One region of the Nonomuraea sp. NPDC049158 genome, then DNA from elsewhere that is predicted to be linked to it. Evidence: riboswitches for the same ligand, from Rfam matches in the RefSeq annotation. Region 1 holds a riboswitch; the other holds the start of a gene.
The links. A riboswitch is a leader RNA that binds a small molecule or an ion and turns the genes downstream of it on or off. The one in region 1 is predicted to bind S-adenosylmethionine.
Positions count from the first base shown of each region.

Region 2: it holds a riboswitch for S-adenosylmethionine, as region 1 does, so the genes downstream of both, AB0B61_RS12065 (aminotransferase class V-fold PLP-dependent enzyme) here and thrC (threonine synthase) in region 1, are expected to answer to the same signal.

Region 1 is NZ_JBEZDM010000059.1:978-4,477, forward strand. Features, by position in the region: gene AB0B61_RS54325 (MoaD/ThiS family protein) at 1-187, opposite strand, end outside; gene thrC (threonine synthase) at 211-1,443, opposite strand; SAM riboswitch class I at 1,457-1,597, opposite strand; gene AB0B61_RS54335 (RNA polymerase sigma factor) at 1,677-2,231, opposite strand; gene AB0B61_RS54340 (trehalose-6-phosphate synthase) at 2,263-3,500, shown strand, end outside.
Region 2 is NZ_JBEZDM010000004.1:365,440-368,939, forward strand. Features, by position in the region: gene AB0B61_RS12060 (DoxX family protein) at 1-74, shown strand, start outside; gene AB0B61_RS12065 (aminotransferase class V-fold PLP-dependent enzyme) at 114-1,373, opposite strand; SAM riboswitch class IV at 1,443-1,558, opposite strand; gene AB0B61_RS12070 (TerC family protein) at 1,660-2,385, shown strand; gene AB0B61_RS12075 (cytochrome P450) at 2,395-3,500, shown strand, end outside.

The DNA of each region.
Region 1 (3,500 bases):
CGCCAACATAAACGTTGACAAAACGACGAATCTTGCCCGATTCATCCAGAATTCTCGCACCGATACCGGGGTAGTCGGAGTCGAGCTTCGCCAGCACGTCACGGAGAGTCGCGCCCTCCCCACTCACTTCCGCGTTACCACCGGTGTAGGTGCGCAGAATGGTGGGAATCCGCACAGAAACGCTCATGATTAACTTGCCTTTCCTGGTTGTCAGACAGCCGCGCGGAACGCGTCGAGCGAGGGCCGGATCACTGCCGTGGGCTGGGCGTCGTCGGCGACGGCGTCGAGCGTCTTGAGTCCGTCACCGGTGTTGAGCACCACGGTCTCCGCCTCCGGGTCGAGCTGCCCGGTCTCGACGAGCTTCTTCAGCACTCCCACGGTGACGCCGCCGGCCGTCTCGGCGAAGATGCCCTCCGTGGAGGCCAGCAGCTTGATGGCGGCGACGATCTCGGGGTCCGTGACGTCCTCCACCGCCCCGCCGGTGCGGCGGGCGATGTCGAGCACGTACGGGCCGTCGGCGGGGTTGCCGATGGCCAGCGACTTGGCGATGGTGTCGGGCTTGACCGGCTGGACCACGTCGTGGCCGGCCTTGTACGCGGTCGACACGGGAGAGCAGCCCTTGGCCTGCGCGGCGAAGATCTTGTAGGGCCGGTCCTCGACCAGGCCGAGCGCGATCAGCTCCTTGAAGCCCTTGTCGATCTTGGTGAGCTGGGAGCCGGAGGCCACCGGGATGATGATCTGCTCGGGCAGCCGCCAGCCGAGCTGCTCGGCGATCTCGTAGGCGAGCGTCTTGGAGCCCTCGGCGTAGTAGGGCCGCAGGTTGACGTTGACGAAGCCCCACTTGTCGCCCAGCGGGTCGCCGATGAGCTCGGAGCAGAACCGGTTGACCTCGTCGTAGGAGCCGTCGATCGCGACCAGCTTGCCGCCGAACACCCGGGCCATGGCGATCTTGGCCTGCTCCAGCCCGGCCGGGATGAACACGCAGGCGTCCAGCCCGGCCCTGGCGGCGGCGGCCGTGACCGCGCCCGCGAGGTTGCCGGTGGAGGAGCAGGAAAGGGTGTGGAAGCCGAAGTTACGCGCCGCCTCGACGGCGATGGCCACCACCCGGTCCTTGAAGGAGTGGGTGGGATTGCCCGAGTCGTCCTTGACGTACAGGGACTTGATGCCCAGGGCGCGGCCGAGGTTGCCGGCCTTGACGAGCTTGGTCCAGCCGGGGTTCATGTTCGGCTTGGTGGCGACGTCGACGGGCACGGGGAGCAGCGAGCGGTAGCGCCAGATGTTGGCGGGGCCGGACTCGATGTCCTTCCGGGTGACGTCACCGAAGGAGTAGGCCGCTTCGAGCGGCCCGAAACACTCCAGGCAGGCGAAGCTGGGACCGAGGTCGTAACGGGTGCCGCACTCGCGGCAAGAAAGGGCTACAGCGGGTCCGAAGTCGTGCGACATGAAGCGAGGCCTTCCCTCATCTTCGCCTGCGGCCACCTTGACCGCAGACCGGAATTGGCACCTGTCCCGGTCGGCCTCGCCCTGTCGCGAGTCTGAATCCGGGAGGGTTGCCGGGGCTTCGCAGGGCCGGTCCCTCCACCCCTCTGGATGAGCAATATTCAGTTGTTTGGCCTGACTCTACCTGGCCAGGCGCGTCAAGCCACCAACCGTCTCACGAAGCGAGACGTACGGTCTCAGCGATAGTCCTCCCCCAGGACGCCCTGCACGTACTTGCGCGCCTGGTGGATGCGCGACTTCGCGGTGCCGAGCGGGATGCCGAGCTGCTCGGCGACCTCGTTGTAGTCGAGCTGCACGATGTCGCGCAGCACGAGGGCCTGGGCCAGGTCGGGCTTGCTGGCCTCCAGCGACTCCATCGCGTCGAGCAGGTCGAGCCGCGAGCCGGCGATCACACTGACCCGCCGCGCGTCGGGCTTCTGCATGGGGAGCTCGTCGGAGGTCTGCTCGGCCGAGCGGCGCTTCAGCGTGCGGTAGGTCGTACGGGCGCAGTTGGCCGTCACGATGTGCAGCCAGGTGCTGAACCTGGCCCGCCCCTCGAAGCGCCCGATGTTGCGCGCCACGGCCAGCAGGGTGTCCTGGGAAGCCTCTTCCGCATCCTGGTGATAGGGCAGGATGCGGGCGCAATGGCGCAACACATCGGGTTCGATCCGCTTCAGGAGCTCACCCAGTGCGCGATGATCTCCGGCAGCGGCGGAGCGGGCCAGTTCCTCGGTTAGGTCATCAAGCGCCATAGCTGGGATCCTATGGTCGGAGGGAGCTTTAATGAACAGCGTCCTGGTCGCCTCTAACAGAGGACCCGTCTCGTTCACCGTCTCCGACGACGGTGTGCTGACCATGAAGCGTGGCGGTGGCGGCTTGGTGTCCGGCCTCTCCGGGGTCCTGAAGGACGACGGCGTGCTGTGGGTCTGCGCTGCTTTGTCCGACGGTGACCGCGGTGCCGTACGCCAGGCGCCCGGTGGCAGGCTCGACCACGCCGGCTACGACACCGGCGCGCTGCGGATGCTCGACATCCCGCCGGCCACCTTCCACCGCGCCTACAACGCCGTGGCCAACTCCACGTTGTGGTTCGTCAACCACCTGCTCTACGACACTCCCAACGCGCCGTTGTTCGGCACCAGGTTCGAGCGCGAGTGGGAGTCCTACCGCGACTACAACGGCGCGTTCGCGCTGGCGCTGGCCGAGGAGGCCGGGCACGAGGCCCGGGTGATGGTCCAGGACTACCACCTCACGCTGACCCCGGCGATGCTCCGCGCCGAGCGGCCCGACCTGCGCATCGCGCACTTCAGCCACACGCCGTGGGCGCCGCCCGAATACTTCTCGCTGCTGCCCGACGACGTCGCGCGCGAGGTGCTCGAAGGCATCCTGGGCGCCGACCACGCCGGCTTCCTCACCGAACGCTGGGCGGGGGCGTTCATGGACTGCTGCCGCGCCCTGCTGGGCGCGGAGGTCGACCGGGCCGGCCGTACGGTCACCCACGAGGGCAGGACCACCCGCATCGGCGTGCACGGCCTCGGCGTCGACGGCGAGGCGCTGTGGGCCCGGGCCCACGAGCCCGACGTCGAGTCCAACATCGCCGCGATCAGGGAGCAGGTCGGCGACCGCCGGCTGATCGTCCGCATCGACCGCACCGAGCTGTCCAAGAACATCGTCCGCGGGCTGGTGGCCTACCGGGAGTTCCTGCTGGCCCATCCGGAGTGGCACGGCCGGGTGGTGCACCTGGCCTTCGCCTATCCCAGCCGGCACGACCTGCCCGAATACCGCGAATACACCGCCTCGGTGCAGCGCTGCGCCCAGGAGATCGAGGACGAGTTCGGCACCGAGGACTGGGACCCGCTGATACTCAACGTCAACGACGACTACCCGCGCTCGCTGGCCGCCTATCGGCTGGCCGACGTGCTGCTGGTCAACCCGATCCGCGACGGCATGAACCTGGTGGCCAAGGAGGGCCCGATCCTGTCGCCGCGGGCCGCGCTGGTGCTGTCGCGCGAGGCGGGCGCGGC
Region 2 (3,500 bases), on a different contig from region 1:
GGGACGGTGACATGAGGAGCATGGATGACGTCGTAGCCGACGAGCCGTCACGCGGCCGTTCGCCGAGCGCGTGACCTCAGCGTGTCGCGCGGACGTTCGCCGCGTCCGTGACCTCAGCGGGCGGCGAGGTCGCGGAGGGCGTCGACGAGGCGGTCCACGTGCTCCTCCGTGGTGCCGATGCCGATCGAGGCGCGGACCGCGGAGGCCGTGTCGTCCTCACAGCCGCCGTCGGCGGTGCCGAGCAGGTGCCGGACGAAGGGGTGCGCGCAGAACTTGCCGTCACGCACGCCGATCCCGTACTCGCCCGACAGCACCTCGGCCACCTCGCGCGCCGAGTGCCCGTCCACGACGAACGAGACGATGCCCACGCGTGGCTGGTCCGGCCCCCAGAGCGACAGCTCGCGCACGCCCTCGATCGCCGCCAGACCGGACCGGAGGCGGGTGATGAGCCGCTCCTCCTCGCGCACCAGCGCGGTCCAGCCGGTGGCGCTGAGCGCGTCGCAGGCGGCGGCCACGGCGATGGCGCCCAGGACGTTCGGGGTGCCCGCCTCGTGACGCGGCTCGGCGTCCTCGTGCCACTCGATGTCCTCGTCGACGGAGCGCACGGCGCCGCCGCCCTTGAGGTACGGCTCGCCGGAGGAGAGCCAGTCACGGCGGCCGACCAGCACCCCGGCCCCGAAGGGCGCGTAGAGCTTGTGCCCGGAGAAGGCGACGTAGTCGAGGTCGAGCGCGGTCAGGTTGAGCCGCCGGTGCGGCACCAGCTGGGCGGCGTCCACCAGGATCCGGGCTCCGTGGCGGTGCGCGATGTGCGCCAGGGCGGCGATGGGCCAGAGCTCGCCGGTGACGTTGGAGGCGGCGGTGACCACGAGCAGCTTGGGGCCGTCGATCCCGGCCAGCGCCTCGTCGGCGGCGCGGACGGCCTCGCCGGGGAAGGCGGGCGGCGCCAGCCGTACGGACTGCTTCCAGGGCAGCAGCGAGGCGTGGTGCTCGGTGTCGAAGACGACCGCGGTCGTGCCCTCGGGCAGGCAGCGGGCCAGCAGGTTCGTCGCGTCGGTGGTGTTGCGGGTGAAGATCACCGCGTCGTCGGGGCGGGCGCCGACGAACGCCCTGACCGTGTGGCGGGCCTGCTCGTAGCGGGCGGTGGTGAGCTGGGAGGCGTAGCCCGCGCCGCGGTGGACGCTGGAGTAGGCCGGGAGCGCGGCGGTGACGGCGGCACTGACCGGCTCCAGACAGGGGGCGCTCGCCGCGTAGTCGAGGTTGGCGTACGTCACCAGCCTGCCGCCCTTGACCGGCACTTCCAGATCGGCGCCCAGCACGGCGGGGATCGGACGGGCGCGCCCGGCAGCCGGCGCCTCGGTGGCCTGAGCGGGCAGGGAGCTGAAGATCGTCAACGTGGACACGGCGAACCTCCTGGGGCCATCGGACCCCCGGAACACCCAGCGAGCCCGCGCTTGCCCGCCACCCCTCGTGACGGACCAGGTCTTCACCCGGGGCACCCCGCCGCGGACGCGAGGGTTGCCGGCCAGCAAGCCGGGGCTGTGCGCTGGCACTCATGACCTACATCCGCACTATAACCGACACCCAGCCATGAATCGCAACCGCGAACTTATGCGGCCCCTGCCTCGTTGGTAACTGAAACCCCTGCTGTGAGGAGTACTAATGCTGGACTGGGTGGCCGACCCTCAGATCTGGATCGGGTTTTTCACCCTGGTCGCACTAGAGATCGTCCTTGGTATCGACAACATCATCTTCATCTCCATCCTGGCCGGGAAGCTGCCGCCCGAGCAGCGCGACAGGGCCCGGGTCATGGGCCTGGGCGCGGCGCTGATCAGCCGGCTGCTCCTGCTGCTGGCGCTGTCGTGGGTGGTCCGGCTGACCACGCCACTGTTCGAGGTCTTCGGCCACGGGATATCAGGGCGTGACCTGATCCTGCTGCTGGGCGGTCTGTTCCTGCTGGCCAAGAGCGTCACCGAGATCGGGCACAGCATGGAGCTGAAGGAGGAGAACGGCAAGGGCCGGGCCGTCACGTCGTTCGCCTCGGTGATCGTGCAGATCATGATCCTGGACGTGGTGTTCTCGCTCGACTCGGTGATCACCGCTGTGGGCATGGTGGACGAGCTCGGCGTGATGATCGCCGCGGTGATCGTGGCGGTGCTGGTCATGCTGTTCGCGTCCGGGCCGATCAGCAGGTTCGTGGACAAGCATCCGAGCATCAAGATGCTGGCTCTGGCGTTCCTGGTGCTGATCGGGGTGGTGCTCATCGCCGAGGGGCTCGGCCAGCACATCGCCAAGGGCTACATCTACTTCGCGATGGCCTTCTCGGTGATCGTGGAGCTGCTCAACATCCGGATGCGGAGCAGGCACGCCAAGCAAGCATCCTCATAAGATGAAAAAGTGCGCTTCGATCCCTGGAATCCGGATTTTGTCGCCTACCCCTATGGCGCGTACGCGGAGCTGAGGAGTGACGCCCCCGTCAGCTACTTCGAGCCGACGGGGCAGTGGCTGATCTCCCGGCACGCGGACGTGAACGCGCTGCTCAGAGACCGCCGGCTGGGCCGCTCCTATCTCCACGTGGCCACGCACGAGGAGTTCGGCAGGCCGGACGAGCCGGCGTTCCAGGAACCGTTCTGGCGGGTGACCAGGGCCGGCATGCTCGATGTGGAGCCGCCGGTGCACACCAGGCTGCGCCGGCTGGTCTCCAAGGCGTTCACCCCGCGCATGGTCGAGTCGCTGCGCCCCCGGGTCAGGGCCATCGCCGAGGGGCTGGTCGAGGCGTTCGTCGAGAAGGGCGGCGGCGACCTGATCGCCGAGGTCGCCGAGCCGCTGCCGGTGACCGTCATCGCGGAGATGCTCGGCGTGCCCGAGGCGGACCGGCACCTGCTGCGCCCCTGGTCGGCCGACATCTGCCGGATGTACGAGCTGAACCCGAGCGTGGAATCGCAGCACGTGGCCGCCAAGGCGGCGGCGGAGTTCGCCGCCTACCTCGCGGACCTGGCCCGCGAGCGGGCCGTCCGGCCGGGCGACGACCTGATCAGCGCGCTCGCGGCGATCGAGGAGCTCACCGAGGACGAGCTGATCGGCACCTGCGTGCTGCTGCTCAACGCCGGTCACGAGGCGACCGTGAACGTGACGGGCAACGGCTGGTGGTCCCTGTTCAGGAACCCCGCCGAGCTGGTACGCCTGCGCGAGGACCGTGGCCTGCTGCCCACGGCCGTCGAGGAGCTGATGCGCTGGGACACGCCGCTGCAGATGTTCGAGCGGTGGGTGCTGGAGGACATCGAGGTGCACGGGGTCGAGATCCCGCGCGGGGCCGAGGTCGCGCTGCTGTTCGGCTCGGCCAACCGCGACGAGGCGGTGTTCGACGACCCTGACCGGCTCGACGTGGGTCGCCCGGACAACCCGCACATCTCCTTCGGGGCGGGGATCCACTTCTGCCTGGGCGCGCCGCTGGCCCGCATCGAGCTGATCGAGTCGTTCGGCGCCCTGCTGGAACGGGCGCC